One region of the Leclercia pneumoniae genome, then DNA from elsewhere that is predicted to be linked to it. Evidence: predicted binding sites of a transcription regulator. Region 1 holds the regulator's gene; each other region holds the start of a gene.
The links. The regulator PurR, encoded in region 1, represses purine synthesis genes. The targets are predictions, from matches to a motif close to CANGCAAACGTTTGCNTG.
Positions count from the first base shown of each region.

Region 2: the regulator PurR is predicted to act here: its motif matches at 3,829-3,846, upstream of pyrC (dihydroorotase).
Region 3: the regulator PurR is predicted to act here: its motif matches at 5,544-5,561, upstream of JZ655_RS04435 (nucleoside-specific channel-forming protein Tsx).
Region 4: the regulator PurR is predicted to act here: its motif matches at 3,973-3,990, upstream of purM (phosphoribosylformylglycinamidine cyclo-ligase).

Region 1 covers NZ_CP071383.1:1,915,131-1,923,189, forward strand. Annotated here, with positions in the region: gene cfa (cyclopropane fatty acyl phospholipid synthase) at 1-225, opposite strand, end outside; gene punC (purine nucleoside transporter PunC) at 522-1,718, opposite strand; gene punR (DNA-binding transcriptional activator PunR) at 1,834-2,766, shown strand; gene purR (HTH-type transcriptional repressor PurR) at 2,763-3,788, opposite strand; gene cydH (cytochrome bd-I oxidase subunit CydH) at 4,085-4,174, shown strand; gene JZ655_RS09245 (MFS transporter) at 4,337-5,503, shown strand; gene sodB (superoxide dismutase [Fe]) at 5,541-6,122, opposite strand; gene JZ655_RS09255 (C40 family peptidase) at 6,245-7,036, opposite strand; gene grxD (Grx4 family monothiol glutaredoxin) at 7,372-7,719, shown strand; gene rnt (ribonuclease T) at 7,762-8,059, opposite strand, start outside.
Region 2 covers NZ_CP071383.1:1,658,985-1,667,043, forward strand. Annotated here, with positions in the region: gene JZ655_RS07805 (cytochrome b) at 1-210, opposite strand, end outside; gene JZ655_RS07810 (YceO family protein) at 465-584, opposite strand; gene solA (N-methyl-L-tryptophan oxidase) at 642-1,757, opposite strand; gene bssS (biofilm formation regulator BssS) at 1,874-2,128, opposite strand; gene dinI (DNA damage-inducible protein I) at 2,398-2,643, opposite strand; gene pyrC (dihydroorotase) at 2,719-3,765, opposite strand; gene JZ655_RS07835 (lipoprotein) at 3,890-4,450, opposite strand; gene grxB (glutaredoxin 2) at 4,575-5,222, opposite strand; gene mdtH (multidrug efflux MFS transporter MdtH) at 5,285-6,493, opposite strand; gene rimJ (ribosomal protein S5-alanine N-acetyltransferase) at 6,726-7,310, shown strand; gene JZ655_RS07855 (YceH family protein) at 7,320-7,970, shown strand; gene JZ655_RS07860 (Gfo/Idh/MocA family protein) at 7,973-8,059, shown strand, end outside.
Region 3 covers NZ_CP071383.1:950,170-958,228, forward strand. Annotated here, with positions in the region: gene secD (protein translocase subunit SecD) at 1-797, shown strand, start outside; gene secF (protein translocase subunit SecF) at 808-1,779, shown strand; gene JZ655_RS04420 (M24 family metallopeptidase) at 1,896-3,281, shown strand; gene JZ655_RS04425 (VOC family protein) at 3,359-3,724, shown strand; gene JZ655_RS04430 (helix-turn-helix transcriptional regulator) at 3,747-4,427, shown strand; gene JZ655_RS04435 (nucleoside-specific channel-forming protein Tsx) at 4,471-5,355, opposite strand; gene JZ655_RS04440 (SadB/YajI family lipoprotein) at 5,619-6,158, opposite strand; gene nrdR (transcriptional regulator NrdR) at 6,312-6,761, shown strand; gene ribD (bifunctional diaminohydroxyphosphoribosylaminopyrimidine deaminase/5-amino-6-(5-phosphoribosylamino)uracil reductase RibD) at 6,766-7,869, shown strand; gene ribH (6,7-dimethyl-8-ribityllumazine synthase) at 7,957-8,059, shown strand, end outside.
Region 4 covers NZ_CP071383.1:3,128,495-3,136,553, forward strand. Annotated here, with positions in the region: gene JZ655_RS15185 (DnaA inactivator Hda) at 1-76, opposite strand, end outside; gene uraA (uracil permease) at 172-1,461, opposite strand; gene upp (uracil phosphoribosyltransferase) at 1,549-2,175, opposite strand; gene JZ655_RS15200 (6-phospho-beta-glucosidase) at 2,339-3,772, opposite strand; gene purM (phosphoribosylformylglycinamidine cyclo-ligase) at 4,053-5,090, shown strand; gene purN (phosphoribosylglycinamide formyltransferase) at 5,087-5,728, shown strand; gene ppk1 (polyphosphate kinase 1) at 5,942-8,002, shown strand; gene ppx (exopolyphosphatase) at 8,006-8,059, shown strand, end outside.

The DNA.
Region 1 (8,059 bases):
AAAGATATCCAGCCGTTCGCACTCCCACCAGCCGTCCATATAACTCTCGCCAAGACCCAGCGAACCTTCCCGCATGACACGTTTGAAAAAGTCCGGGTGTTTAACCTGAATATCAGAGGGGGCCGTGCCGTTAATCGCGATGCCCGCGCGGCTTAGCATTTCATTGACGATCCGGAACCAGTTGTCGTCCCGGATGGTGACTTCTTCTATACACGATGAACTCATAGCTTCTCCATCACTCGCTGTGATCAGAACCTTTAAACAGCGTAGACGCTCTTTTGGTTTGTGAGAAATCTCACGGCTTTCCCGCGAGGCTAGTATCCGACGTAGAACAGAGGAAGGGAGGTGACCCTTGCCGAAAGGCCTTCCATGGTGAAACGGGAGCGCTCCGGCTCCCGTTACTACATAATAAGTATCGTTATTATTAGACCGCGAACTCAGTATAGGCCTGAAAAAAGCCTCCTTCAACAGAAAGTTGTTAGCAGGCTAATAACTGATTTTTAACATAATGTCTGGCGGCACTATGCTTCTGAGGATTCTGGCTGCAGCGTTTCGTGCTGCTCTGATGCTTTTACATACTGCATCCGATAGCCCAGCCCCGCCAGCGCCACGGTGGCCAGCATCACGCTGGTGGTCGTCAGCAGCGGTGTCGCAATAAGCCAGGAGACAAGCAGGCTCGCCAGGAAACAGAGCCCCAGCTGCAATGTATTTTGCAGCGCCGCTGCGCTCCCGGTGGCCTGTGGGAAGGGACGCAACGCCTGCGCTACCACAATCGGGTAGATCGCGCCGTTAGCCACCGCCATCAGACAGAACGGGATCAGCAACTCCACGAGGTTCGCGCCGGGGATAAAACCGACCCCCCAGGTGGCAACCACACTCAGGGCATACAACACCAGCAGCCATGGCAGCATCTGATGCCCGTGCCATTTTTGCAGGGCTGCGCGGCAACCATAGCCGCCAACCAGAAAGGCGATAGTCTGCGGCACATAGCTCAGGCCAATTACGGCCGGGCTGTAACCCATTTCGTTGAGAATAAACGGCGAACCGGTCAGCCAGGCGAAGAAGCTGGCGGAGCAGGCGGCATAAATCAGCACGTTGCCACGATACGCGCGGGTGCGCAGGAGCGTAGTGAAGGTGACGGGTGCGGCGGCGCTAACATGCTGCACGCTACGGCGTTTAAGGGTGAAGGCCGGAAGCATCAACAACAGCGTAATCGCGAACAAGACGGCAAAGATGGCTTGCCAGTCAAAGTGAGCCAGTAGCCAGCTGCCCAGCAGCGGGGCGAGAGCAGGGGAGAGCCCGACCAGCGGCATAATGGTGGCAAATATACGGTTGGTACGGGACGCCGGATAGTAGTCTGTCACCAGCGCCTGCCAGGTGACCGCCGCAGCACATACGCCCACGGCCTGCACGAATCGTAATACCAGCAGCCAGGTCGCATCGCGCACCCATAGCATGCCGAGGCAGCCGACAGCGAAAATCGCTAAACCGGTCAGCAAGATTGGTTTACGACCCAAGCGATCGGAGAGCGGCCCCCAGAGCAACTGCGCAAAGGCGAAGCCGGCCAGGAACACGCTCAGGCTGGCGCTGATGGCAGCGGCTGGCGTTTGTAAATCTTCCTGCATCGCCGCAAAAGCGGGCAGGTACATATCGGTTGCAAGAAAGCCCAGCACGCTTAAGCCGCCAAGCCAGACTAAAAATCCTTTCCCGGGTGTCACGATGGTTTTCCCCATTTTGTATGCAGGTGTGGCAGCCGCTGAGTGTAGAGAGTGCAATACCGCTTGTGAAACGCTAATATTTGGCGGTTGCATTCAAAAAATTTGCAGGCAGAAAATGTGGTCAGAATATTCCCTTGAAGTCGTAGATGCGGTAGCTCGTAACGGCAGCTTTAGCGGCGCAGCGCAAGAGCTGCATCGCGTGCCTTCTGCCATCAGCTATACGGTGCGCCAGCTGGAGGAGTGGCTGGCGGTGCCGCTGTTTGAACGCCGCCACCGTGACGTGGAACTGACCCCGGCAGGGGCATGGTTTTTGAAAGAAGGGCGCTCTGTTATCAAAAAAATGCAGATCACCCGCGAGCAGTGCCAGCAGATTGCGAATGGCTGGCGCGGGCACCTCTCTATCGCCGTGGATAATATCGTCCGCCCCGAGCGTACCCGCCAGATGATCCTCGATTTTTATCGCCACTTTTCTGATGTGGAGCTGCGCGTCTCGCAGGAGGTGTTCAATGGCGTCTGGGATGCGCTGGCCGATGGCCGGGTAGAGATGGCGATCGGCGCGACTCAGGCCATCCCCGTGGGTGGGCGCTGGGCGTTTCGCGATATGGGAACCCTCAGCTGGTACTGCGTGGTGGCAAGCCACCATCCGCTGGCGGCGATGCCAGGGCCGCTCAGCGATGATACCTTGCGCAGCTGGCCCTCGCTGGTGCTGGAAGATACCTCCCGCTCATTACCCAAACGCATTACCTGGCTGCTGGATAACCAGCGGCGAATCGTTGCCCCGGACTGGGCATCCTCTGCCGATTGCCTCTCTGCCGGGCTCTGCGTGGGGATGGTTCCCGCCCATTTTGCCCGCCCCTGGATCGATGCCGGCAAATGGGTGGCGTTGCAACTTGAGAATCCCTTCCCGGATGCGGCCTGCTGCCTGACATGGCAACAGAATGACATGTCGCCTGCGCTGGCCTGGCTGCTGGATTATCTTGGGGATAGCGAAACGATGAACAGGGAGTGGTTGCGGGAGCCAGACGCGCTGGCTCCGCAGGAGGATTAACGGCGATAATCGCGGAACGGGCCGTCGGCCACCGAGCGGCGTTCAATAAGGCGGGGATGCACTTCAATTGATTGCGACTCTTCTCGCTTATTGACGATGCGATCCAGCAGCATGTTAAACGCGGTTTCACCGAGGAAATCTTTAGGCTGATGGATGGTGGTCAGAGCCGGGGTGAAGAAGCGCGCGTTGCGCACGTTATCATACCCGATCAACGAAATGTCTTGCGGCACCCGCAGTCCCATCTCGTCTGCAGCGCAGAGCGCGCCCATCGCCATCACATCTCCCCCGCAGAACACGGCGGTCGGGCGCGGAGATTGGGAGAGGATCTGCTGCATGGCACGATAGCCGGACTCGGGCTCAAAATCGCCCTGCACAATCCAGTTTTCTGGCACGGTGATCAGCGCCTCTTCCATCGCTTTCATAAACCCAGCCAGACGTCCGGCGCCGGTATTACGCTCCAGCGGGCCGGGGATAACGCCGATTTCACGGTGTCCGCGTTCAATCAGATAACGCCCCGCCATGTAACCCCCCTCGAAGGCGTTATCGATAACGGAGTCGGTAAAGTCAGCTTTCGCTTCACCCCAGTCCATCACCACCATCGGGATATTGCGATACTCTTCCAGCATCGTCAGCACGGGTTCCGGGTACTCTGAACACATCACCAGCAGACCGTCGACACGCTTTTGCGCCATCATCGATAAATAGGCCCGCTGCTTTTCCAGGTTATTCCACGCGTTGCCAAGAATCAGGGTATAGCCCTTCTGGAAGCAGTTTTTCTCCACGGCTTCGATAATCTCGGCAAAGTAGGGCGCTTCGCTACTGGTTGCTAACAAGCCGATAGATTTGGTGTGATTCACTTTCAGGCTGCGAGCGACCGCGCTCGGTGAATAGTGCAGCTCTTTGATCGCCGCCCAGACGGCATTACGCGTCTCTTCAGCGACAAAACGCGTTTTGTTAATTACATGTGATACGGTTGTAGTGGAAACGTTTGCTCGTTTCGCTACGTCTTTGATTGTTGCCATTAGATGTCACTCCAGACCATATCCTAAACTCCTGAAAAACCGAAAGGTAAACGATTGCCTTCTCTCACCCTAATTGCGCAATCTGAATTGCGGTACGCCGGGAAAACGACACAGGACGTCAGGAGGGGGTCAATGGCCGGTACGCTAATAAATTAAGCCTGGAATTTTGTCTGATCTTGACCAAAAGGGGAAGAGCAAAAACGGATATCGCACTAAATCCTGCAAGATTTTTAGCGTAAGTTGTGTAAAAATGAGCAGGCTCACTTTTCGTGGGGGGATTATAAGGAGAAAAATTGATGAATACCGATCTTAAGTTTTCGCTGACAACCACCATCATTGTTCTGGGTCTGATTGTTGCGGCAAGTTTTACCGCGATTCTGCACTGAGTGACTGGGGGGAGTATCATCTCCCTCCTGCCTTTCCTGATTGTTACCCTTCTGGCAAAAATCTTTTGCGCAATTGTTAACTTCTCATTTTTTGTGATTGATGTCATGCTTTCGCCTTCACTGTTCTGTGTCGCATCAAGACACGGTTTCTGGAGTTGACGTATGAAAATCAATTTTCCCCTGCTGGCCCTGGCGATAGGTGCCTTCGGGATTGGCACGACTGAATTCTCTCCCATGGGATTACTCCCGGTAATTGCCCGTGGCGTAGATGTCTCTATCCCGACGGCGGGGATGCTGATCAGTGCTTATGCCATCGGCGTGATGGTGGGGGCGCCGTTGATGACGCTTCTTCTCTCTCACCGCGCACGCCGCAACGCACTTATTTTCCTGATGGCAATTTTCACCGTCGGCAATGTGCTCTCTGCCGTAGCGCCGGATTACAGCACCCTGATGCTCTCGCGCATCCTGACCAGCCTTAATCATGGGGCGTTCTTCGGCCTCGGCTCGGTGGTCGCGGCCAGCGTGGTACCTAAACATAAGCAGGCCAGCGCCGTGGCGACCATGTTTATGGGTCTCACCATCGCCAATATCGGCGGCGTTCCGGCAGCTACCTGGCTGGGGGAAACCATTGGCTGGCGTATGTCTTTCTTCGCCACGGCCGGGTTAGGTATGGTGGCGATGGTCGCCCTCTACTTCTCTTTACCGAAAGGGAGCGCGGGTGAGCGTCCGGAGGTGCGTAAAGAGCTGGCGGTGTTACTGCGTCCGCAAGTGCTTTCTGCGCTGTTAACCACCGTGCTGGGTGCCGGGGCAATGTTTACCCTTTATACCTATATCTCACCGGTGTTGCGCGATATTACCCATGCGACACCCGCGTTTGTCACCGCCATGCTGGTGTTGATTGGCGTCGGATTTTCCATTGGCAACTATCTGGGCGGCAAGCTGGCGGATCGCTCGGTCACCGCCACGCTGAAAGGTTTTTTACTGCTGCTGATTGTCATCATGCTTGCCATTCCGTGGCTGGCGCGCAGTGAAATTGGTGCAGCCATCAGCATGGTGGTATGGGGCGCCGCTACCTTTGCCGTGGTGCCTCCACTGCAGATGCGGGTGATGCGGGTTGCCAGCGAAGCGCCGGGATTGTCCTCTTCGGTGAATATCGGGGCGTTTAACCTCGGGAATGCGCTTGGTGCGGCAGCGGGTGGTGCGGTCATCTCCAGCGGAATGGGCTACAGCGTGGTTCCAGTGATGGGAGCGGTGATAGCCGGTTTTGGCTTGCTTCTGGTGCTGCTGTCGGGTCGTCGTCAGCCTGAACAGGTCTGCGTTGCGGAGTAGATACTAGCGCAGAAGGGGTGACCCTTCTGCGTTTTCGTTATGCAGCGAAATTCTTCGCCACAAAGTCCCAGTTTACCAGCGCCCAGAAATGTTCCAGATAATTCGGGCGCGCGTTACGGTAGTCGATGTAATACGCATGTTCCCACACGTCCACGGTCATCAACGGGGTTGCGCTGGTGGTCAGCGGCGTGCCGGCGTTTGAGGTTGAAACGATGGCCAGTTTGCCGTCTGCCTCTTTCACAAGCCAGGTCCAGCCTGCGCCAAAGTTCTTCACCGCCGCATCGGTAAATTTTGCTTTGAAATCAGCAAAGCTGCCGAAGCTTGCAGCAATCGCCTGTGCCAGTTCACCTGTTGGTTCTCCGCCCGCATTTGGTGCCAGGCAGTGCCAGTAGAAAGTGTGGTTCCACACCTGCGCTGCGTTGTTGAAAACGCCCGCTTCGGAAGTCCGAATAATCTCTTCCAGGGATTTGCCTTCGAAAGCCGTACCCGCAATGAGATTGTTCAGGTTCGTGACATAGGTCTGATGATGTTTACCGTAATGGTATTCGAGGGTTTCTGCCGAAATATGAGGTTCCAGCGCCATTTTTTCGTATGGTAATGCAGGTAATTCGAACGACATTGCTTCACTCCTTATTTTATTTGCGCACCCAATAACCTTATTGAGTGTAGGGTTAGGGTAGCAAATAGCGGAGTGGGGTTAAAGCGTTGTAAATCCCGCTGCAGTTGCAGCGGGGTGGGGCGTTAACGAATGGTTTTCGGGGTCATGACGCGGCGGGCACCCACATAATGGCGTTGCCAGTAATCTTCACTCAGGGAGGTGATCTGAATATCCTGACCTGTACGTGGAGACTGAATAAACTTCCCATTGCCCACATACACCCCCACGTGATCGGCGGTACCGCGACCCTGAGTGCGGAAGAAGACCAGGTCCCCGCTCTCCAGTTCGCCGCGATTGACCGGCGAGGCATCGCGCAGGTGGTACATCTCATTGGCGGTACGTGGAATACGGAACTTCACCAGATCTTTATAGGCATACCAGACCAGACCGCTGCAATCGAAACCGGTACGTGGCGAGTTGCCACCCCAGCGATAAGGTTTACCAATCTGGCCCATCAGTTTATTCATTGCCGTCTTTTGCGCTTTCTGCATCCGCACTTTATGCGCCTCGGCAAGCGTCGTGGGCTTGCTGGTTTTGACGCAGCGGGTTTTATGGCCTTTTCGGACGGTGCATTTTTCAGTCACCACGCGAGAAGCGGTTTTGGGCGCGGTGCGGGAAGAGGTTTTACTTTTTTTACTGGAGGAGGCGGTCTGCGTTTTTGCGAGGTTTTTTTTGCTACTGCTCTTTTTACTGCTCTCTTTCTTCGTGGTTTTTTTGCTGCTGCTCTTTTTCTTGGGTTCCGTCACTTTCACCAGATGTTTTTTTTGCACGGCCGAGGTCCGCGCCTGCTCTGAGGCGGTCGCCGTTGAGGTGAAAGTCAGTGTCGTAAACAGCAAAGCACAGAGCGTGATCGAGATTTTATTTATCCGCGCCACTGGGCAATCCCCTAATAATTCCGGGCAACAATAATACCCGCGTGTGATTTACAAAGCCCGTCGATTCTAATCCATAAAAAGGGACAAAGTTAATAAACTTTCACCGCTAAAACGACGTTTCGTTAGCGAGCGCAAAAAAAATCACCATAAAGTGAGCGTATTGTACATTCGCTGAACAAAACCCTGGACAGAACAGGGTTTTGTTACTTTTAGAATGCAGCTTTATCGGTAGCGCGATACAATAGATAACGTGACGAAAATGTTATTTTCCGTTGTCGTTCTGAAACGCTACAATGACAGACGATTGCCGTAACAGAAGTTAAAGGAAGCAAGACATGAGCACCACTATTGAAAAAATTCAGCAGCAAATCGCTGAAAACCCGATTCTCCTGTACATGAAAGGTTCTCCGAAGCTGCCAAGCTGTGGTTTTTCCGCACAAGCAGTGCAGGCGCTTTCTGCCTGTGGTGAGCGTTTTGCTTACGTTGATATTCTGCAGAACCCGGACATTCGCGCCGAGCTGCCGAAATACGCAAACTGGCCGACCTTCCCACAGCTGTGGGTTGATGGTGAACTGGTTGGCGGCTGCGATATCCTGATCGAGATGTATCAGCGCGGTGAACTGCAGCAGCTCATCAAAGAGACCGCTGCCAAGTACAAATCGGAAGAGCCGAGCGCAGAGTAACGTCTCTCGCCATGCAAAAAAGCGACCTTACGGTCGCTTTTTTTATTCCTCGCTGTCGCCTATCGGCAGCGGCCAGCCGCCCAGGCGTTTCCAGCGGTTGACGATCTCGCAAAACAACTCCGCGGTACGCTCAGTATCATAGAGGGCTGAGTGTGCCTGGCTGCCATCAAATTCAATACCCGCGGTAATACAGGCTTTAGACAGCACCGTCTGACCCAGCGCGAGTCCGCTCAGGGCCGCGGTGTCAAAGGTCACAAACGGGTGGAACGGGTTGCGTTTCAGGGAAGAGCGCTCGGCGGCAGCCATCATAAAGCTATGATCGAAGGTCGCGTTATGGGCG
Region 2 (8,059 bases), 260 kb from region 1:
GCGCCAGATAATGCGGATCACCAGACCCATCATCAACAGGATGCCAATGCTCTTATGCAGCTCGGGTGCCTGATGGTACCAGCCATCGTAGTAGCTAAGCGTGACCATCCACAACCCGAGGCCAAACATGGCATAAACGACAATGGCCGTGACCCAGTGTAATAAAAGGGAAATAACACCATAGCGTGTCGGGGAATTACGTAACTGCATAGTCAGTACCGCAATAATATTAATGTGCGGTCAACATGACGTGTCAGAAATAGTAATGCAAATGATATTTAATAATAATGACTATTAATTTTTATCTTTCAGTTACTTTGATGATGACAGGGATTTTACATCAGCTTTTTCGTAAAAAATGAAATGTTTAGCAGCTCTGCAGCAGGTTTCATTGGGTTAATAACATTCAAATTATTTGCGATGAATTTATAGTTATTTTAAGAAATGTAAGGTTGTGTCAGGGGTTATGCCGCATAGAACAGAATATAAACGACATCGATAACGGCTAATAATGACCACAGCACAATATAGAGCATCAGATGCTCACGAATATTGTTGATCAGATAGTTAAGCAGGCGTCGCATTCACTTCCCATTTGCGAAAAGTTAAAGGCTTCGGCATCCCGAAGCCTGGGACAATTATCAGCGAAAGCGTGCTAAGGAGAAGGGCGTCAGATCAAACGACGGCGTGATATCCTGGGCAAATTGCGCGGCAATCTCACCCAGTACGCTGGCAAACTTAAAGCCATGACCGCTGAGGCCGGTGATCAGCAACGTATTATCATGCCCTGGCAGCGTATCGATAATAAAATCTTCGTCTGGGGTGTTGTCATAGGTGCAGGCTGCTCCATGCAGCAGACCGCCTACGCCCGGCAGTACATTCCGTAAGTATGTAAAACACTCCGATCCATCACTGGCTATGGCACCAAAGGGGACGCGTTCTTGCTGGGACGTGATGGGTTGCCCGCCGTTATGTTTACCGATCTTGAGTTCATCATTTTCAGCAGGAAAACCGTAGAACTGATTGCCGTCTGGCAACTCGCCGGTAAACGCCGGGAAGTGGTTTTTACTGCTGTAGCGGCCATCGGCCTGGAACCACGCAAAGACTTTGCGCACTGGCTGCACTGGCAGGTCAGGCACCAGGCTAGAGACCCAGGTCCCCGAACTGACCAGCAGTCGATGCGCGCTATATGCACCATCAGCCGTTTCTACCGTCACCTCATCATCACCATGCTGAATGCGGCTCACCGGGCAGTTAAACAGCTGCGCGCATCCGGACTCTTTCGCCAGAGCAATCCAGGTCTTAATCGCCAGTTCGCTACGTAATACCCCAGAACTGCCTTCAAACAGACCGACATAGTTCTCAGGCACCCGAATTTCAGGCCAGCGCGCCATAATGGCCTCGCTGCTCATAGACTCTACGTTGAGGTTAAACTTCTGCGCGCTCTGGGCGACATTTGTCAGAAATTCAGAATCAGCAGGGCCCAGGTTGATCACGCCGGTACGCTCAAAGACGGCCTCACCACTAATCTCTGCCAGCTCATCCCACAGCGCCTGCGCGCGTAACACCATCGGGACATAGCGCTCACCTTCGCCGTAAGCGTGACGAATCAGGCGGGTATCACCATGGTGGCTCCCTTCGGTGTGTGGCGGCATATGGGCATCTATCATCAATACCTTCAGCCCGGCACGCGTTGCATAATAACCTGCGGCGGCGCCGACGGAACCACTGCCAATAATGATTAGATCGTATTTCATATAAATCTCTTTACGCTGCACTTTACATAGCAGAGTAATTAACATGGCGGGGTTATACAAGGGAGAAATAAATAAGGCACCCTGAGGTGCCTGTTGAGTGAAAAATGGGCATATTCTTAATGTCGACGATACTCATTTTCCTGATAGTCACCAGATTCTATTTTTGCAATTCCTGCTTCTAAAATAGAAATAAACTGGCGTGCGACATCTGTTGTTAACCACAGAGTCTGCCCAACCTCCGCTTCTTCACGGTCCGCCTGATTTGGGGTCTGGTAGTGTAAGCGCAACATCAGCGCGTCGTAGCTGTCTACGGTGCTAATATCCCAGCCGACGAGAGGATGGGTCTGGATGACTTCATTATTCTTTTCCATCTTAACCCCCTTAATACGTGTTAGAAGACAACGACTTTGAGGTTCAATGCGTGTTTTTCTGAAGCTACTTCAGTATACATTAAATAAGGGTTCTGATCGGAAAAAGAAACCATCGCAACGTAAATAGTTACATTTTAGGAATGTTCGAACAATAAATCACCGTGATGCTCACGATTTTAAAAGAAGTCTGGCAGGGCGGGGAACTTTCTTAAAACGAAACGAAAAAAAGCCGGGGCGACCCGGCAAAAAACACAATGAGGGCGTAAAACTTAATCGGTAATAAACCAGTCGTCAGCGCTTTCCCAGGTCTCCTGGAGGATTTCGCTGATGCGCTCTTTATCTTCTTTGGCACCACCTAATACTGACAGGTTATTGGCGGCAGCATAACGCACGGTAACGGCACCATCGCGCTCGGGAAAGGAATCGTTGATACGACGGGATAATTCACCCGCCAGCGCATCCAGCGCGCCGGCAGGCATGGCTGTGGTTCTGGCGATCGTGACTTCAATACGCATAATAACCCCCTGTGCAATATACTGTGTATTTATACAGTTCTATTGATGCCAACGCAACAGGGGGCGACCATTTTTTTAACCTTTAACCGTCCATTGCACCTTTTCACCCGCCAGGAATGGAATTACGGTGTCATCCGTCAGGGCAATCGACTCCACCACCTGGCTCTCTTCGCGCACCAGTTCAACGAACGTATCGTTAACCGGCAGGTTGTAGAATTTCGGGCCGTTAAGCGAGCAGAAAGCTTCGAAATGTTGCAAGGCATTCATCTCCTCAAAGACCTGGGCATAGCTCGCCAGTGCGGTAGGCGCATTAAAGCAGCCTGCACAGCCGCAGCTGGCCTCTTTGCGATGACGTGCATGCGGCGCGGAGTCTGTACCCAGGAACACGCGGTCAAAACCGCTGGCGACCAGCTCACGCAGCGCCTGCTGGTGGATATTACGCTTCAGGATCGGCAGGCAGTACAGATGCGGACGCACGCCGCCAACCAGCATATGGTTGCGGTTAAACATCAGGTGCTGCGGGGTAATGGTTGCCGCCAGACGCTCGTTGCCCTCGCGGACATAATCTGCGGCATCTTTAGTGGTGATGTGTTCAAACACCACTTTCAAACCCGGCAGGCGCTGGCGAAGCGGTTCCATCACGGTATCGATAAAGCGGGCTTCACGATCGAAGATATCGATGTCGGCATGGGTCACTTCACCGTGCACCAGCAGCGGCATACCCAGTTTCTCCATGCGCTCCAGTACCGGCATAATGGCATCGACGCTGGTCACGCCGTGGCTGGAGTTGGTGGTGGCGTTTGCCGGATAGAGTTTGGCGGCGGTGAAAACCCCTTCGGTAAAGCCGCGCTCAATCTCTGCCGGATCCAGCGTGTCAGTCAGGTAGCAGGTCATCAGCGGCGTAAAGTTATGCCCGGCCGGTACGGCAGCGAGGATGCGGTCGCGATAGGCAATAGCGGCATCAACGGTAGTGACTGGCGGTACCAGGTTAGGCATGACAATCGCGCGGCCATAAATTTCACTGGTATAAGGCACGACGGTGGCCAGCATGTCGCCATCACGCAGATGGATATGCCAGTCGTCAGGACGGCGGATTTTCAGAACCTGGGGATGTGCAGTCATTAGTATGCTCCGGCTTGGTAGGAATCAGTCATGAAGGCTGTTTTTTGCCGGACACAAAGGATAGGCGGAAACGTTTTCGTTTGCACTCTTTTTCCAAAAAAAAGGCGCCGAAGCGCCGTTATATTTACTCAGTGAAGGGGATTATGATTTCTCCCGGCTTCACTTCAATGCCTTTGGCATATTTCTTCGCCAACGCTTCGCCTTTGCTCTTATCTTTACTCAGGATATAGGCTGGCTGTTTATTGAAGTAGCTGCGCAGCGACTGGTTGAGATAAGGCATCAGGGTCTGAAGTACCGGTTTCATTTTCTCCGGCGTGACGACCGCATCGGCAATCTCCATCTCCTGCAGATAAATCGCCCCTTCTTCTTTGTTGAAGACCGGCAGCGCTTTTAATTTGAGCTGAATATTGGCCTTCTGGCTGCCAAACAGGGAGTTCATGTCCAGGCTGGCATCACCGGAGAGCATCACTTTGTTTGGCTCTTCCCGGCCAATCTTACTGTCCAGGTTGGTCAGTACAATATGCGCATCCGCCACGCCGGGGACGCCGATATCTTTGGCAAAATTATTATGTTTCTGAAGCGCCTGGTTAATTTCCTGCTCGCTGACGGTGTACTGAGTAAGCTGATTGCAACCAACCAGCAGGCCGCTCACTATAAACGCAGCGGCAATAACGATTTTCTTCATGTTTTTCCTCAACATAATGTCAGCACTTAACGCCCGGCGAGCCAGTATGTCAGGCGAGAGTGTTACAGACCAGCAGAAAAAGCTGAAATCAACGGGCGGGCAGAGGGTGCCCGCCCGTCCGGGCTTACAGTGCCTGGGAAGAGAGAAGGTTGATTTGGGTCTGCTTCGCCATGTTATCGCGATAGTCCGCGACCCGCGTTGGCCAGGTAATGCCCGCGACCAGCGTCAGGTTACGCAGCAGTGGGAAGAGGTGAATATCATCGTCAGATAACTCGCCATTGACGGCGTTAGGCTGGACGATGAGCTTGTCCAGCGCCCGCAGGTCATCGCTGATATTTTTTACCAGACCGGCGGTGTGGGCCATATGCTCATCAAAGCTGCCGATAGCGGCCTCTTTCTTCTCAACGAAGTACGCACGGGCCTCTGGTGTAGAAAACTCATCAAACGCAGATTTCGCGAAGCGGGGGATAAGCAGACGATTCACGTAACCGTTCACTTTGCGTAGCCACTCTTCAATGGCGGGGTTTTGCTTGCCAGTGAGCAGCGGCTTGCCATCAAGCTGGTCGACATAGTGGACGATATCCATGCTTTCGGGCAGGTAACGGCTGTCGTCTTTTTGCAGGATGGGGGCCATTTTCTTACCAATCATCCGCGTGGGCGTTGCTTCGTCATCATTCTGCAGCGTGATGAGTTCGACGGGTAGATTCTTCAGACCAAAAATCATTCGGGCTTTAAGACAGAACGGGCAGTGATCGTAAATATAAAGTTTCACGTTTCTCCTCCAGTTGTTGACCATCAATAGTCAGTATGGAGGAGAAAAAAGCATGAGACAAATCAGGCCCCAGGCTCCAGCATGGTGCCCGCGCTACGTTTGTGGCTGAACTGCCAGCCCAGCGCGAAGAAGGTGATCACCCCGATCACCGCCAGCATCACCCAGGGTAACTCCGGCTGACTGAATGCTTTGCCGGCATCAAACAGCCAGCCGCCGCCTGCATAACCCAGCGCACCGCCAATCGCCAGTCCGAGGCGGCTAAAGCCCATATAGCTACCACGTGCACGGGCATCCGCCAGCTGGGCGCTCAGGGTTTCACGTGCCGGTTCGGCGATGATCGAGCCAATGTAAAAAGTGCAGATCAGAATAAACAGCTGCTGTAGCGAGCTGACCATCCCGATCGGCAGCATGCTGATCGACATTAACAGCAGTCCAGCCATTAACCGGTGCTCCAGACGAAACCGCTTTTCGCTCCAGCGGGCAATCGGATAGAGCAGAGTCAGCGACAGGCTGGCTTCGATGGCATACATCCATTTCACCGCTGCCGGAGAGCCGGCGATATCGTTGACCATGATGGGCAGCATAAGCATGACCTGCACCGCCAGCATGTAATAGCCCGCCAGGGTCAGCACGTAGGTGACGAAGCGTTTGTCCCGCAGCACCCGGCCCATCCCTTCGCGCACCGGGGCCTTAACGGTGGAGAGTTTCCACGCAGGCAGTAGCCAGGCGTTGAAGCCCGCGCACAGGATAAAGAGGACGGCACCTACGGCGCAGACCAGGCGGAAATCATACTGCAGTAGCCAGCTACCCAGCAGGGCGCCAATCACCGCGCCGGCACTGTCCTGCATCATCAACAGGGAGAAAAACCGTCCACGCTGCTGCGGGCGAATCAGTTTGACCACCAGCGCGGTGCGCGGTGGGTCAAATAATGTTCCTCCGAGCCCGGAGATAAGGCAGGAGGCCCAGAGTATCCAGGGTTCGTGAGCAATGCCCATGGTGGCAAACCCGGCCGCACGTAGCAGCATGCCGGTGACGATCATCGGTTTGGCGCCGAAGCGGTCGGCAATCGCGCCACCAAAGATCCCCAGCCCTTGCTGCACAAACTGGCGCAGGCCGAGGGCAATACCGACCATTAATGCCGCCCAGCCCATTTGATCCACAAAGCGAATCGAAATCAGAGGGAATACGACAAAAAAGCCCAGTACTACCAGCATATTATCGACGAGAAGGAAGTATTTACCCAGGTTCCGGGCCTGCGAGATGCGGGACATTTCCCCTCCGGGAAATTAAAAGGTAAGCGCGCTAATATTCTGCGGGGTTATGAACATTTTTCCCACTGTCCCGGCGACAATATTTTTTTATCAAACGAAGACTTTGATTGGCGCTTTTCATCGTAAAGTGTGAAAAGTCACGAAAATGGTATGTCACTGTTTTCACAGACGGCAACCGCACAGGTATAGTAAAGATAACGGGCCGAGGTTGTAACGGGAAGGAGTGGTATCGATGTTTGGCTATCGCAGTAATGTGCCGAAGGTGCGCCTGACGACCGACCGGCTGGTTGTGCGTCTGGTGCACGAGCGTGATGCCTGGCGTCTGGCGGATTATTACGCCGAGAATCGTCAGTTTTTAAAACCCTGGGAGCCCATTCGGGATGAGAGCCACTGTTATCCCTCCGGGTGGCAGGCGCGCCTGGGAATGATTGCAGAGTTCCATAAGCAGGGCTCGGCATTCTATTTCGCGCTGCTCGATCCCGATGAAAAAGAGATCATCGGCATCGCCAATTTTTCCAACGTGGTGCGCGGGTCTTTTCATGCCTGCTATCTCGGCTATTCAATTGGCCAGAAGTGGCAAGGGCAGGGGTTGATGTTCGAGGCGCTCTCCGCCGCCATTCGCTATATGCAGCGCACCCAACATATTCACCGCATTATGGCGAACTATATGCCGCACAATCAGCGCAGCGGCGATCTGCTGGCGCGTCTCGGCTTTGAAAAAGAGGGATACGCGAAAGATTATCTATTGATAGACGGCGAGTGGCGCGATCATGTCCTGACGGCGCTCACAACCAAAGAGTGGAGCTCAGGACGCTAAGGAGATGTCATGAAATATCAGTTATCGCTTATGGAAGCGCGGGTGATCGGCAGCCTGCTTGAAAAACAGATCACTACCCCTGAACAGTATCCCCTGTCGATCAATGCCGTGACGCTTGCCTGTAACCAAAAAACTAACCGCGAGCCGGTGATGAACCTTGCAGAACATGAGGTTCAGGATCTGCTTGATGCGCTGGTCAAGCGCCACTATCTACGAACAGTGAGCGGGTTCGGCAACCGCGTCACAAAGTACGAGCAGCGTTTCTGCAACTCTGAATTTGGCGACCTGAAACTCAATCCCGCCGAGGTGGCGGTCATTACCACACTGCTGTTGCGTGGGCCTCAAACCCCGGGTGAACTGCGCAGCCGGGCCGCGCGGATGTATGAATTTGCCGATATGCAGGAGATTGAGCAAACGCTGGAACATCTGGCCTCCCGCGAAGACGGGCCCTATGTCTTGCGTCTGCCGCGGGAGCCGGGCAAACGTGAGAGCCGTTATATGCATCTCTTTAGCGGCAATGTCGAAACGCTGATAAACGTGGTTGAGGCGGTGGCGCCGGTAGAGGATGAGAGCCTGCTTGCCCGCGTCGAGGCGCTGGAAGGTGAAGTCGCCGACCTAAAACAGCGGCTCGATTCGCTGCTGGCACATCTGGGAGATTAACTGTGACAAAATTACGCGTAGGTGTTGTAGGGTTGGGCGGCATTGCTCAGAAAGCCTGGCTGCCGGTATTGAGCGCCGCCACCGACTGG
Region 3 (8,059 bases), 960 kb from region 1:
ACATCATGTCTAACTTCACTAAGGACAACATCGGTAAACCGATGGCAACCCTGTTCGTGGAGTATAAAGACAGCGGTAAGAAAGATGCGAACGGTCGCTCGGTGCTGGTGAAAGAGGAAGAGGTGATTAACATCGCCAATATCCAGTCCCGACTGGGTAACAGCTTCCGTATCACCGGTATCAACAACCCGAACGAAGCACGTCAGCTGTCGCTGCTGCTGCGTGCCGGTGCGTTGATTGCGCCAATCCAGATTGTTGAAGAGCGTACCATTGGTCCAACCCTGGGTATGCAGAACATCAAACAGGGTCTGGAAGCCTGTCTGGCCGGTCTGGTGGTCTCCATCATCTTCATGATCTTCTTCTATAAGAAGTTTGGTCTGATCGCGACAAGCGCGCTGGTGGCGAACCTGGTCCTGATTATCGGCATCATGTCTCTGCTTCCGGGGGCGACGCTGACCATGCCGGGTATTGCGGGTATCGTTCTTACCCTTGCGGTGGCGGTCGACGCCAACGTACTGATAAACGAACGTATCAAAGAAGAGCTAAGCAACGGTCGTTCTGTGCAGCAGGCGATTGAAGAGGGCTACAAAGGGGCGTTCAGCTCCATCTTCGATGCGAACGTAACAACACTGATTAAGGTTCTTATCCTGTATGCAGTGGGTACTGGCGCTATCAAAGGCTTTGCGATTACCACCGGTATCGGTGTAGCAACGTCAATGTTTACCGCTATTGTCGGCACCCGTGCCATCGTGAACCTGCTGTACGGCGGCAAGCGCGTTAAAAAGCTGTCTATCTGAGGAGTGCGTTGTGGCACAGGAATATACTGTTGAACAATTAAACCACGGCCGTAAAGTCTGGGACTTTATGCGCTGGGACTACTGGGCCTTCGGCATATCAGGTTTTCTGCTGATTCTGTCCATCGTCATTATGGGCGTGAAAGGCTTCAACTGGGGTCTGGACTTCACCGGTGGTACGGTGATTGAAATCACCCTGGAAAAACCGGTCGATATGGACCAGATGCGCGAATCACTGCAGAAAGCGGGCTTTGAAGAGCCGCTGCTGCAGAACTTCGGCAGCAGCCGCGACATCATGGTGCGTATGCCACCGGTACACGATGCCAACGGCAGCCAGGAGCTGGGCAGCAAGGTCGTTCAGGTTATCAATGAATCGACCAGCCAGAATGCAACGGTTAAGCGTATTGAGTTTGTTGGCCCGAGCGTGGGTGCAGACCTGGCCCAGACCGGTGCCATGGCGCTGCTGGTGGCGCTGATCTCCATCCTCGTTTATGTTGGCTTCCGCTTCGAGTGGCGCCTGGCGGCCGGGGTGGTTATTGCTCTGGCGCACGACGTGGTGATCACCATGGGCGTATTGTCGCTGTTCCACATTGAGATTGACCTGACGATTGTGGCATCCCTGATGTCCGTTATCGGTTACTCACTGAACGACAGTATCGTGGTATCTGACCGTATCCGTGAAAACTTCCGTAAGATCCGTCGCGGTACGCCGTACGAAATCTTTAACGTGTCGTTGACCCAGACGCTGCACCGTACCTTGATCACCTCCGGGACCACCTTGATGGTGATCCTGATGCTGTATCTCTTCGGTGGCCCGGTACTGGAAGGCTTCTCGCTGACCATGCTGATTGGTGTCTCTATCGGTACGGCGTCGTCCATTTACGTGGCGTCCGCACTGGCACTGAAACTCGGCATGAAGCGTGAGCACCTGATCCAGCAGAAGGTCGAAAAAGAAGGGGCGGATCAGCCGTCCATTCTGCCGTAAAGGCAACAGCGCGTTAAAACAGAATCCCGGTCGCAAGGCCGGGATTTTTTTTGGTACATCGCGCACGGATTTGGGTACTCTCCAGTGTGAATGCGAAATGACATGGAGCAATACCGATGGCCGTCATCACCCTCTCATCTGTTCCCCAACCGACCCTCTGGCACGATGTGCCATCTGTAACGCTAAGCGATGAAACTCTGCAGCAGCGCAAGGCGAAAGTCCTTAGCCGCATGGTACAGCAGGGGCTGGATACGCTGGTTATCTATGCCGACAAAGAGCACGGCGGCAATTTTGAATATCTCACCGGGTTTATCCCGCGCTTTGAAGAGGCGCTCCTGATACTGCAACAGACGGGGGAGGCGGCCCTGGTGCTGGGTAATGAAAACCTGAAGCTGGCGGCGCATGCCCGACTGGCGAACCGCGTTATCCATGCGCCGTGGTTTTCACTGCCAAACCAGCCGATGGATAATCAGCACTCCTTCCCGGAGTTGCTTCGTGAGGCGGGGCTCTCAGGCGCGAACACCGTTGGGCTGGCGGGCTGGAAGCTATTTACTGGCGCGCGCGACGACAATTTGCAGATGTTCGATCTCCCCGCGTTTATTGTCGATGCCCTGCGTCTGGCGGCACCTCAGGCGCAGTTACGCAACGCAACGGGGATCTTTATCTCGCCCGAGAGCGGCGCCCGCATCACCAATAATGCAAACGAACTGGCGCACTACGAATACGGTGCCAATCTCGCCTCTACGGCAATGCTCACGGCGCTGAATGCCATCGCGCCCGGCAAAACCGAGAAGCAGATCGGCGCGCTGCTGGCGGCAGAGGGGCAGGCCAATAACGTGGTGATGATTGCCGCCACTGGCGAGCGCTTTGCTGATGCCAGGCTCTATCCAGGGGACAAAATTATTCAGCGCGGCGATAAATTCTCGCTGACGACCGGTTATAAAGGCGGCTTAAGCAGCCGTGCGGCTTATGTGGTGGCAGATGAAAATGAGCTAACACCGGCGGTAGCAGACTACCTCGAGGTGGTCGCCAAACCCTATTTTAATGCGGTGGTCAGTTGGCTGCAGCACCTGCGTATCGGCCTGCGTGGCGGTGAGATGTATGACCTGGTCGAACGGGTGTTGCCGAAAGCAGACTACCACTGGCACCTTAATCCGGGACATCTGGTGGCGGATGAGGAGTGGCTCTGCTCGCCCATTGGACCGAATTCGGCGGCAACATTACAAAGCGGCATGCTCCTGCAAATCGATATCATTCCCTCCCGCGCGGGATATGCTGGCGCCAGCATTGAAGATACCGTGGCGCTGGCGGACGAGGCGCTTCGCCACGAGATTCAGACCGCCTGGCCTGCGCTCTGGCAGCGTATTTGTACGCGCCGGGCCTATATTCAGACGCAGCTGGGCATCAGGCTGCCCGAGCAGGTTTTACCGCTCTCTAATACCGTCGGTTATCTGCGCCCGTGGCTGCTAAATCAATCACTTGCCCTTATTTTTACTGAGTGAGCCACTCTGCTGACAGTATGCTGTCAGGAGGCCAGGCGTACACTCCTTCTGAACTTACTCAACAGGCAGGAGGATGTATGAATAACGTCATTAACTGGTTTGAGATTGCGGTTACGGATATGGAGCGGGCCATTGCCTTTTATGAGCCGGTGATGCAGGTCTCGCTAAAACGTGAAGCAATGGACTGCGCGGAACTGGCCGTGTTCCCGCACGATGATCCGGCCGTCGGCGGTGCGCTGGCAAAATTTGACGGCATTGCGCCGTCGCAGCAGGGGGCGATTATCTATCTTCATACCTCAAACCTTGCGGCAACGCTCGATCGCGTGGCCTCAGCCGGGGGAGAATGTGTTTTCGGCCCGCTGGTCCTGCCGCGCGGCATTGGCACTATCGCGCTGTTTACGGACAGCGAAGGCAACCGGGTAGGGCTCCATCAGCCCGCCTGATAACGAGTGAAGGTGAAAATCGATGACCCGACGCGCTGACCGCCTGTTTCAGATCGTACAGATTCTGCGGGGCAGACGGCTGACCACCGCCGCGCTGCTTGCTGAACGACTGGGCGTGTCGGCGCGCACGGTGTATCGCGATATCCGCGATCTGTCGCTGTCGGGCGTGCCGATAGAGGGCGAAGCCGGAAGTGGTTATCGACTGCTGTCGGGCTTTGATTTGCCGCCGTTGATGTTGACTAACCGCGAGTCCGAAGCGCTGATCGTTGCCATTCGCCTGCTCAAAACCTGGGGAGGTGAGTCGCTCTCAAAAGAACTGGAGTCGGCGCAGGAGAAAGTGCTCGCTATTTTGCCCGAAGAGAGCCGTCGCAAGGCCGAGCAGACCCGCATTTACGCGCCGGATATTGCCCTGCAACCCCATTCGAGAAGCGGCTTTGATGTCATTCATCAGGCGATATCGTCCCAGCAGGTGCTCGCGTTACATTATCGGGATGAGGCCGGGCAGCTCTCCTGGCGGGAGGTGCAGCCGTTAGGGCTGTTCTTCTGGGGAGAGCACTGGCTACTCGCAGCCTGGTGTGAGCGACGCAATGACTACCGCTGTTTTCGCCTCGACCGTTGCCTGACCATTACCCTGACCGGGCGACGCTTCAGCGAAAGTGTAGAACGTTCTCTGGCCGACTTTTTGCGTAAAGTGAAGCAATAAAAAAGCCAGCCCGGAGGCTGGCTTTCATACATTGAAGCGATGCTTAGAAGTTGTAACCGACAACCAGATAACCACCCCAGCCGGTAGTACGTGTGTTGAAGTTGCCATTGCCAAAGTTCAGCTCAGCATCGTCGTTCCACTGACCACCGTTGTGCCAGTAACGCGCAACAACAGAGTAATGCCAGTGATCGTAGTTCAGCGCCAGAATGTGGCTGGAGGCGATAGAGTCGTTGGTACGGGATTTATTGCCGTTCAGATCGTTGGCGCTGTCATCGCCTAAATCGGAACCCCAGTCAAAGTTGGTGAAGCCGATATAGCTCAGGTTACCGCCCCACAGCTGGGTAATCGGCACGAAGTATTTCACTTTGAAACGGTAGCCATCCCACTCGTTTTCGTTCGCAGCACCGTAGTTCTGCCATTGGTATTTCGCGTACACGTTCAGGGAGAGGCTCATCGGCAGACCGGTATCGATGTCGGTACCCAGACCCATATACCAGGTGCTCTGGCGGCCATCTTTATTGCGACCCATGTCGTAGATGTAGTTGTTCGCGATGTACCACTCTTTGAATGGACCAAAGCTCAGATCGGTGCCGGTCAGCTTATCGATAGAGAAACGCGGCTCGATCTCCATGAACAGCGGAGAGCCGTGGTTCCAGATACCTTTCGCATTAGTGTTACCACCGAAGAATACCGGCGCATCCAGGTAACCATAGAAATCAAACCAGTCTTTTTTGGCAAACGCTTCGTATTCAAGGTAGGTATCGTTACGGATCTGAGGTCCGAAGCGGGTGTGGTAGCTACCGACCACGTTTACGCTCTGGTGCCACCAGTCGGAGACATATTCAGGTTTATCGTTTTCCGCTGCGTTAACAGAGAAAGTGGTTGAGAGCGCCAGAACTGCGCCAGCTGCCAGTAATGTTTTTTTCATAATGATGCCACTGATTTGAAATCCCTTACGGGAGTGAAAAATGCGCGAATAGCGTTTCTAAATATTTCGTGTTTCTGCGAGCCTATTATAGGAATCCGTGCTCACAAAAATATGTGTTGTTTCACATATCTCTCACATACGTAATCGATTGCGTTCACGTTTGCGTACTTTAAACGGAGCGGATTGTACTGGCAAACATTTATGTTGCCAATCTTTGCGGAATTTAAATGAAAGCGGAACGTGGTTACGTTCCGCTGAAGAGATTACTGCGCGACGGGCTGGATATCGTGGATGCGGACAAAACCGAGCTGTTCTGGGGTAACGCCATTCAACTGCAGTGGGATATCCACATCGCTCGGGGCGAGTACGCTGGCCGGCGCATTAATCAGCTGGCTTTGCACATTCACCTCCTGGAAATTATCTGTGGTGCCCTGGATCTGGCCCCACTCCACGGTGCCGCTGAAAGCGGGTAAGGGATCGTTAGACTCGCCCTGAATGCGCAGCGTCGCACGGGTACCGTCAGCATTGGGCGCCACGTCGACCAACGACATTCGCAGCGTGCCGATCTGGCTTTTCAGCCGCGCCGGAGTGTTAGCGCCCGGTAGCAGATAAACACCGCTGGTCGATTTCACATTCAGCGCGTTCTGCTGGGTGATCTTTACGGTTTCTTGGTTGAGCTCGCTCATGGTTTGGTTTAGCGCGCTCACGCTCTGGTTCATCTGGCGAACTTCGCTTTGCTGTGCACAGGCGCTAAGGCTAAAGAGGCTCCCCACCAGGAGAATTTTCAGGTAACGTCTTGTCATTGCGTTTAATTCCTTGAAATAACGGATGGTGATAAGCGTAGCCAACGAAGCAAGGCAGGGTATAGATCCATTATCTCAAAAACGCTCTTCCTTTGTTGTCAGCCCAGTTCAGGGTAAAATGGAACTCAGTTAACCCGAAAGTCAGGACACCGTATGCATTGCCCATTCTGTCTCGCCGTGGATACCAAAGTAATCGACTCCCGTCTGGTGGGGGAAGGCTCCTCCGTACGCCGCCGCCGGCAATGCCTGGTATGCAACGAACGTTTTACTACCTTTGAAGTGGCAGAGCTGGTTATGCCGCGGGTAGTGAAAAGCAACGATATTCGCGAACCCTTCAATGAAGAGAAGCTGCGAAGTGGAATGCTGAAAGCGCTGGAAAAACGCCCCGTCAGCGCAGATGACGTCGAAACGGCACTTAACCACATCAAATCCCATCTGCGCGGTACCGGCGAGCGCGAAGTGCCGAGCAAGATGATCGGCAACCTGGTGATGGAGCAGCTGAAAAAGCTCGATAAAGTGGCCTATATCCGCTTCGCTTCTGTCTACCGCAGCTTCGAAGATATTAAAGAATTTGGCGAAGAGATCGCCCGCCTACAGGATTAAGCCCATGCAGGATGAAATGTACATGGCGCGAGCCTTAAAGCTGGCGCAGCGCGGACGTTTTACTACCCATCCCAATCCCAACGTTGGCTGTGTAATTGTGAAAGAGGGCGAAATCGTCGGAGAAGGTTTTCACTTTCGCGCCGGCGAGCCGCATGCCGAAGTACACGCCCTGCGGATGGCCGGCGAGAAGGCGCGTGGGGCGACGGCTTACGTGACGCTTGAGCCTTGCAGCCATCATGGGCGCACGCCACCCTGCTGTGAAGCGCTGATTAACGCAGGGGTGACGCGCGTGGTGGCAGCGATGCAGGATCCTAATCCGCAGGTAGCCGGCCGTGGATTGTTCCGCCTGCAGCAGGAAGGGATTGAGGTGAGTCATGGCCTGATGATGCAGGAAGCCGAAGCCATTAATAAAGGTTTCCTGAAGCGCATGCGGACGGGCTTTCCCTTTATTCAGTTAAAGCTCGGCGCCTCCCTTGATGGCCGTACGGCGATGGCCAACGGCGAGAGCCAGTGGATCACTTCTGCGCAATCAAGGCGCGATGTGCAACGTCTGCGCGCGCAAAGCCATGCTATTCTCACCACCAGTGACACCGTGCTGGCGGATAACCCGTCAATGACCGTGCGCTGGGACGAACTTTCTGCCGATACGCAGTCCTGCTATTCCCAGGATGACCTGCGTCAGCCGCTTCGCATCGTGCTGGACCGCCAAAACCGCGTCACGCCAGAGCATCGTATTGTCCAGCAACCAGGTGAAACGCTTTTTGTCCGCACCGGGGAAGATAGCCGCACATGGCCGGAGGGCGTTCGAACGCTGATTGTACCCGAGCATAATGGCCACCTCGATCTGGTGGTACTTATGATGCAGCTTGGCAGACAGCAGGTGAACAGCATCTGGGTTGAAGCAGGGCCGACCCTTGCTGGGGCGCTACTGCAGGCGGGGCTGGTGGATGAACTCATTGTTTACGTTGCCCCTAAACTGTTAGGCAACGACGCGCGTGGTCTGTTTGTCCTGCCGGGCCTTGAAAAACTGGCCGATGCACCGCAGCTTAAGTTCAGCGAGATACGCCCGGTTGGACCCGATATTTGCCTGCATTTAATTCCCGCGTAAGGCTTACTGAAATAGGGAAGCAGTACGCAAATTATTATGATAAAATCCGCCCCCCTGCGGGGCCAAATGAACCCGTTAAGGAAGAGTATGAACATTATTGAAGCCGCTGTTGCTACCCCGGACGCTCGCGTCGCCATCACCATTGCGCGTTTTAACAACTTCATCAACGACAGCCTGTTGGAAGGTGCGG
Region 4 (8,059 bases), 1.2 Mb from region 1:
CACCCGGCCAGAAACTGGCAAACGTTTCGTCGTCGGGTAAATAAAGTGGCAAAGAGAGCTGTGCCGGTGCGTTCAGAAATACCTCAACCAGGTCTTACTCGTAATCGGCAAAGAGTTTAGCACGGAACATGCAGGGAGAGAACCGGGCGGAACGGCCGCCCGGTTTATCGATCAATGTGCGGATTTTTCGCTCTCTTCCGCATCCAGAACTACCTCTTCCGGACGCAGAACCGAGATCGCTTTGAAGATCAGGCTCAGGGCGATGCCGACAATCGTGGCCAGCGCCATCCCTTTCAGCTCTGCGGCGCCGATGTGTACCTTCGCGCCGCTCACGCCGATGATCAAAATCACGGAGGTCAGGATCAGGTTTTGCGCTTTGCTGTAATCGACCTTGGATTCGATCAGGACGCGGATACCGGATGCGCCAATCACGCCGTACAGCAGCAGCGACACGCCGCCCATTACCGGAACCGGGATAATCTGAATCGCCGCAGCCAGCTTACCCACGCATGAAAGCAGAATGGCGATGATGGCCGCGCCGCCAATTACCCAGGTGCTGTAGACGCGGGTGATCGCCATAACGCCGATATTCTCACCGTAGGTGGTGTTTGGCGTGGAGCCGAAGAATCCGGAAATCATGGTCGACAGGCCGTTCGCAAACATTGAGCGATGCAGGCCAGGGTCGCGGATAAGATCGCGCTTAACGATATTCGCCGTGACCACCAGGTGGCCGACGTGCTCCGCAATCACCACCAGCGCAGCAGGCAGGATGGTGAAGATAGCGAACCACTCGAAGCGCGGAGTATAGAAGGTTGGTAGAGCGAACCAGTGCGCCTGGGCAATAGGGGTGGTATCCACAACGCCCATTGCGAAGGAGAGCGCATAACCCGCCAGCACGCCGATCAAAATCGGGATAATGGCCATAAAGCCACGGAACAGCACGGAACCAAATACCGTTACACCCAGCGTGACCAGCGAGATGATAATGGTTTTAGAATCCGGCGATTGTCCCTCAGCAGGGAGTAATCCCGCCATATTGGCCGCCACGCCTGCCAATTCCAGACCGATGACGGCCACGATCGCCCCCATCGCCGCAGGCGGGAACATGACGTCCAGCCAGCCGGTACCGGCTTTCTTCACAATGAAAGAGACCAGACAGAACAGCACGCCACACATGATAAAGCCGCCCAGCGCCACTTCATAACCCAGCGGCAGCAACAGCAGCACCGGAGAGATAAATGCAAAGCTGGAACCCAGGTAAGCCGGGATTTTACCTTTACAGATGAAGAGGTAAAGCAAGGTGCCGACACCGTTAAACAGCAGCACGGTAGCCGGGTTAATGTGGAACAGGATGGGCACCAGCACGGTTGCGCCAAACATGGCAAACAGGTGCTGCAAACTAAGCGGGATCGTCTGTAAAAGCGGCGGTCTTTCACTCACCCCGATAGCACGGCGCGTCATAGTGTTGTCCTCTGAGTAATGATTATTGTGGGTGTTGTATTCAAAAAAAAGCCGACTATCAAAGTCGGCTTCTTTATCGTTATTCGATTACTTAGTACCAAAAATCTTGTCGCCGGCATCGCCAAGCCCCGGGATAATGTACCCGTGCTCGTTCAGCCCCTGATCAACGGACGCGGTATAGAGCTCGACGTCCGGGTGCGCTTTTTCCAGTGCCGCGATACCTTCCGGTGCCGCCACCAGAACCAGCACTTTAATGCTGCTGCAGCCCGCTTTTTTCAGCAGGTCGATAGTGGCGATCATCGAACCGCCGGTCGCCAGCATCGGGTCAACGACCAGTGCCATACGCTCGTCGATGTTGGAAACCAGCTTCTGGAAGTACGGCACGGGCTCCAGGGTCTCTTCGTCACGGTAGATACCCACTACGCTAATACGTGCGCTGGGTACGTGCTCCAGAACGCCTTCCATCATGCCCAGACCTGCGCGCAGGATCGGCACAACGGTAATTTTTTTACCTTTGATCTGCTCAACCTGCACCGGGCCGTTCCAGCCTTCGATGGTCACTTTTTCGGTTTCGAGATCGGAGGTCGCTTCGTATGTCAGTAAGCTGCCCACTTCAGAGGCCAGTTCGCGAAAACGTTTCGTGCTGATGTCATGCTCACGCATCAGGCCCAGCTTGTGTTTTACCAGCGGGTGTTTCACTTCAACAATCTTCATACTTTTCTCCTTCGGGGGTGGCAGCCACAAAAAAAATCGCCGGATTATACCGCTTTTTCGGGATTGCGCCATACCCAACTTGCTTGACGCAAATCAAGCAAAGTGTTCTGAGCATAAAAAAGCCGGAGAACAAGCTCCGGCTTTTTAACGGCATTTTGCCCGCTTATTCAATATTAGCGCCGTTGCTGGCAATTACCTGCTTATACCAGTCAAACGACTTTTTCTTACTGCGATTCAGGGTGCCATTGCCTTCGTTATCTTTATCTACAAAGATAAAGCCGTAGCGTTTTTTCATCTCACCGGTGCCAGCGGAGACCAGATCGATACAACCCCATGGGGTATAGCCCATCAGATCCACGCCATCCTCAATGACCGCTTTTTTCATTTCGCTAATGTGGGCAGAGAGATAATCAATGCGGTACTGATCGTTGACCGTGCCGTCACTTTCCTGCACGTCGATAGCCCCGAAGCCGTTTTCAACAATAAATAGCGGTAACTGATAGTGATCCCAGAACCAGTTCAGGGAGTAACGCAGTCCCACCGGGTCAATCTGCCAGCCCCAGTCCGATTTTTGCACGTAAGGGTTGGAGACCAGGCTCTTGCTCTCATCGTAATCCAGCTGCGGGTTGTCGGGGGTCGCTTTAGTGGCAAACGACATGTAATAGCTGAAGCCGATGTAATCCACACAGCCCTGCTTCAGCGCAGCGATATCCTCGTCGGTGATATCCAGCGCGAAGCCGCGGCGCTCGAAGTAGTTGAGCAGATGTTGCGGATAGGCGCCGCGCACATGTACATCGGTAAACCAGTAGCGACGGTGCATCGCATTCATCGCCATCATCATGTCGTTTGGCGCGCAGGAGAACGGATAGATCGGGCACATGGCAATCATGCAGCCAATCTGCAGCGCCGGGTTTATCTCCCGCCCTGCTTTCACCGCCAGCGCGCTGGCCACCAGCTCATAGTGCGCGGCCTGGAACATCACGGGCTCTCGCTCTTCTCCCGGCTGATATTTCAGGCCGGAGTTAGTAAAGGGGGCGAAGTCTTCATGGAAGTTAGCCTGGTTGTTGATCTCGTTGAAGGTCATCCAGTACTTCACTTTATGTTGATAACGCTCGAACACGACGCGGGCAAAGCGTACGAAGAACTCAATCAGCTTACGGTTGCGCCAGCCGCCATATTCGCTAACCAGGTGATACGGCATTTCAAAATGTGAGAGGGTAATAACCGGTTCGATGCCGTGCTTAAGGCACTCATCAAACAGATCGTCATAAAACTGCAGACCGGCCTCATTCGGGGTCTGCTCATCCCCTTTCGGGAAAATACGCGTCCAGGCGATAGAGGTGCGGAAACACTTAAAGCCCAGTTCGGCGAAGAGCTGAATATCGTCTTTATAGCGATGATAAAAATCGATGGCTTCGTGGTTAGGGTAATTTTTGCCCGGCAGCACGCCGTCGGTGATCTCACGCGGAACGCCATGCGCGCCGGCGGTCATAACATCTGCCACGCTTACGCCTTTGCCACCCTCCTGCCAGCCGCCTTCAAGTTGATGCGCCGCAACCGCGCCGCCCCACAGAAAACCCTCTTTAAATCCTGACATGCGATATCCCTCATTCAGCGTTAATTATCGGCAAAATTGAGCACAGAAACCGGTTTCAGTGGAATGATGTTCATTCATCGTAACGGTTGCAAGAACAAGACTGTACCCGGTTTCATTTTCGTGAACAGTATCAACTTTGTACCGCCTAGCTGGTTGATGCAGAGCAAAAATCTTCATGCAAACTTCTGTTGCAGAATAGGCTCGCAAACGTTTGCCTGGACTGTTAGAATTGCGCCGATTTTTCTTACTATCGCAATGCAATCGCGTGGGGACTTGAGCCGTGACCAACAAAACTTCTCTCAGCTACAAAGATGCCGGTGTTGATATTGACGCAGGTAATGCGCTGGTTGACCGAATCAAAGGTGTGGTGAAAAAGACCCGCCGCCCTGAAGTGATGGGTGGTCTGGGTGGATTCGGCGCACTGTGCGCACTGCCACAAAAATATCGTGAACCGGTACTGGTCTCTGGCACCGACGGCGTAGGCACCAAATTGCGTCTGGCAATGGATCTGAAACGCCACGACACTATCGGTATCGACCTGGTCGCTATGTGCGTTAACGATCTCGTCGTCCAGGGCGCTGAGCCGCTCTTCTTCCTCGACTACTATGCGACCGGAAAACTGGATGTCGACACCGCAGCAAGCGTCATCAGCGGCATCGCTGAAGGCTGTCTGCAGTCTGGCTGTGCGCTGGTGGGCGGTGAAACCGCAGAGATGCCGGGCATGTATCACGGTGAAGATTACGACGTGGCCGGTTTTTGCGTAGGCGTGGTAGAAAAATCAGAAATTATCGACGGTAGCAAAGTTGCAGATGGCGATGTGCTGATCGCGCTGGGCTCCAGCGGCCCACACTCAAATGGCTATTCACTGGTGCGCAAAATCATTGAAGTGAGCGGCTGTGATCCTGAAACAACCGATCTGGAAGGTAAACCGCTGGCCGACCATCTGCTGGCACCGACCCGTATCTACGTGAAAAACATTCTTGAGCTGATCGAGAATGTCGATGTCCATGCTATCGCTCACCTGACCGGCGGCGGCTTCTGGGAAAACATCCCGCGCGTTCTGCCTGACAACACCCAGGCCGTGATCGACGAATCCTCCTGGCAGTGGCCGGCTGTCTTCAACTGGCTGCAGGAAGCCGGTAACGTCAGCGATCATGAGATGTATCGTACCTTCAACTGCGGCGTAGGCATGCTCATTGCCCTGCCGGCAGCCGAAGCCGATAAAGCCGTGAGCCTGATGCAGGCCAAAGGTGAAAACGCCTGGAAAATCGGTATCATCAAAGCCTCTGATTCCGAAGAGCGTGTGGTTATTGCATGAAAAACATCGTGGTGCTCATTTCCGGTAACGGAAGTAATTTGCAGGCCATTATTGATGGCTGCAAACAGAAAAGAATTAACGGCACCATCCGTGCAGTATTCAGTAACAAGGCCGACGCGTACGGCCTTGAACGCGCTCGTGAAGCCGGCATTCCGGCGCACGTCCTTGAGGCGAGCCAGTTTGCGGGCCGGGAAGCGTTTGATCGGGAGCTGGTGCAAGAGATCGACGCCTACGCCCCCGATGTCGTCGTGCTGGCAGGCTACATGCGTATTCTCAGCCCGGCGTTTGTTGCACACTATGCCGGACGCCTGCTGAACATCCACCCTTCCCTGCTGCCAAAATACCCGGGCCTGCATACCCACCGCCAGGTCCTGGAAAACGGTGACGAGGAGCACGGCACCTCCGTCCATTTTGTTACTGACGAGCTGGACGGTGGCCCGGTCATTCTGCAGGCCAAAGTCCCGGTGTTCGACGGCGACAGCGAAGAGGACATTACGCACCGCGTTCAGGCACAAGAACATGCCATCTACCCGCTGGTGGTAAGCTGGTTGGTTGATGGCCGCCTCGCCATGCGTAACGGTGCGGCCTGGCTGGATGGCGTACAACTTCCCCCGGAAGGACATGCCTCCGAAGCGTAACGTGATACCGAGCCGGCGATTGCCGGCTTTTTTTTATCTGCAAATCGCAAAAACTGTAAAAAAATCAGGCGTCTGATGACGGTTATGCCCCTCCTACGGTCAGTTAACTGTCATACTTTTCTGGCACAGTTGGACATATCGTGACAATGCTCGCCATAATAAGGTTGAGACGGATTTGCCACGTCCTGTGATTGAACTGGAGTGTGAGTAGTAATGGGTCAGGAAAAGTTATACATCGAGAAAGAGTTAAGCTGGTTAGCATTCAACGAGCGTGTCCTTCAGGAAGCGGCTGACAAGAGCAATCCGCTGATTGAGCGTATGCGTTTTCTGGGGATCTATTCCAATAACCTGGATGAGTTTTATAAAGTTCGCTTCGCTGAGCTGAAGCGCAGAATCATCATTAGCGAGGAGCAGGGACTCAACTCGAATTCACGCCATCTGCTCGGTAAGATTCAATCCCGCGTTTTGAAAGCCGATCAGGAATTCGATAGCCTGTATAACGAATTGCTGCTGGAAATGGCACGCAATCAAATCTTCCTCATCAATGAACGCCAACTCTCTGTCAACCAGCAAAGCTGGCTGCGTCACTACTTCAAACAGTACCTGCGCCAACATATCACGCCCATTCTTATCAATCGTGAAACCGATCTGGTGCAGTTCCTGAAAGATGATTACACCTATCTGGCGGTAGAGATTATTCGTGGCGATAATATTCGTTATGCGCTGCTGGAGATCCCGTCAGACAAAGTGCCGCGTTTCGTTAACTTGCCGCCGGAGACCCCACGCCGACGTAAGCCAATGATCCTGCTGGATAACATCCTGCGTTACTGTCTGGATGATATCTTTAAAGGTTTCTTCGATTACGATGCGCTGAACGCCTACTCCATGAAGATGACCCGTGATGCCGAGTACGACCTGGTACACGAAATGGAAGCCAGCCTGATGGAGCTGATGTCATCGAGCCTGAAACAGCGCCTGACGGCCGAGCCGGTACGCTTTGTCTATCAGCGCGACATGCCCGATGCCATGGTGGAGATGCTGCGCGATAAGCTCACCATCTCACGCTATGACTCCATCGTGCCCGGCGGGCGTTATCACAACTTTAAAGACTTCATTGGCTTCCCGAACGTTGGCAAAGCCAACCTGGTGAACAAACCGCTGCCGCGTCTGCGCCACCTCTGGTTCGACAAATTCCGCAACGGTTTCGATGCCATTCGCGAACGCGATGTCCTGCTTTATTATCCGTACCATACCTTCGAGCACGTGCTGGAGTTGATGCGCCAGGCCTCATTCGATCCGAACGTGCTGGCGATCAAAATCAACATCTACCGCGTAGCGAAAGACTCCCGCATTATTGATGCCATGATCCACGCCGCCCATAACGGTAAAAAAGTGACCGTAGTGGTTGAGCTGCAGGCGCGTTTTGATGAAGAGGCCAATATCCACTGGGCCCGTCGTCTGACAGAAGCTGGGGTACACGTTATCTTCTCCGCGCCGGGTCTAAAAATTCACGCCAAACTGTTCCTTATTTCGCGTAAAGAGGGTGAAGAGGTGGTGCGTTATGCCCACATCGGTACCGGCAACTTTAACGAGAAGACGGCGCGTATTTATACCGACTACTCGTTATTGACCGCCGATGCGCGTATCACCAATGAAGTGCGACGGGTCTTTAACTTTATCGAGAACCCTTACCGTCCGGTGAGCTTCGACTATCTGCTGGTCTCTCCGCAGAATTCGCGTCGCCTGCTGTATGACATGATCGATCGTGAGATCGCCAATGCGCAGCAAGGGGTGCCAGCAGGCATTACCCTCAAGCTGAACAACCTGGTCGATAAAGGGCTTGTTGATCGTCTGTACGCGGCCTCCAGCTCCGGTGTGCAGGTGAATCTGCTGATCCGCGGTATGTGCTCTCTGATCCCGGAACTGGAAGGTATTAGCGATAATATTCGCGTTATCAGCATCGTCGACCGCTATCTGGAGCACGATCGCGTCTATATTTTTGAAAACGGCGGCGACAAACGGGTGTATCTCTCCTCCGCCGACTGGATGACTCGCAACATCGACTACCGCATCGAAGTGGCGACACCGCTGCTTGATCCGCGGTTGAAACAACGCATTCTCGATATCATTGAAATCCTGTTAAGTGATACCGTAAAAGCACGTTATATCGATAAAGAACTGAGTAATCGCTATGTGCCGCGCGGTAACCGCCGCAAAGTGCGGGCGCAGCTGGCGATTTACGACTATATCAAATCACTCGAGCAACCCGATTAACCTATGCCGATAAATGATACGACCCCACGACCGCAGGAATTTGCCGCGGTCGACCTT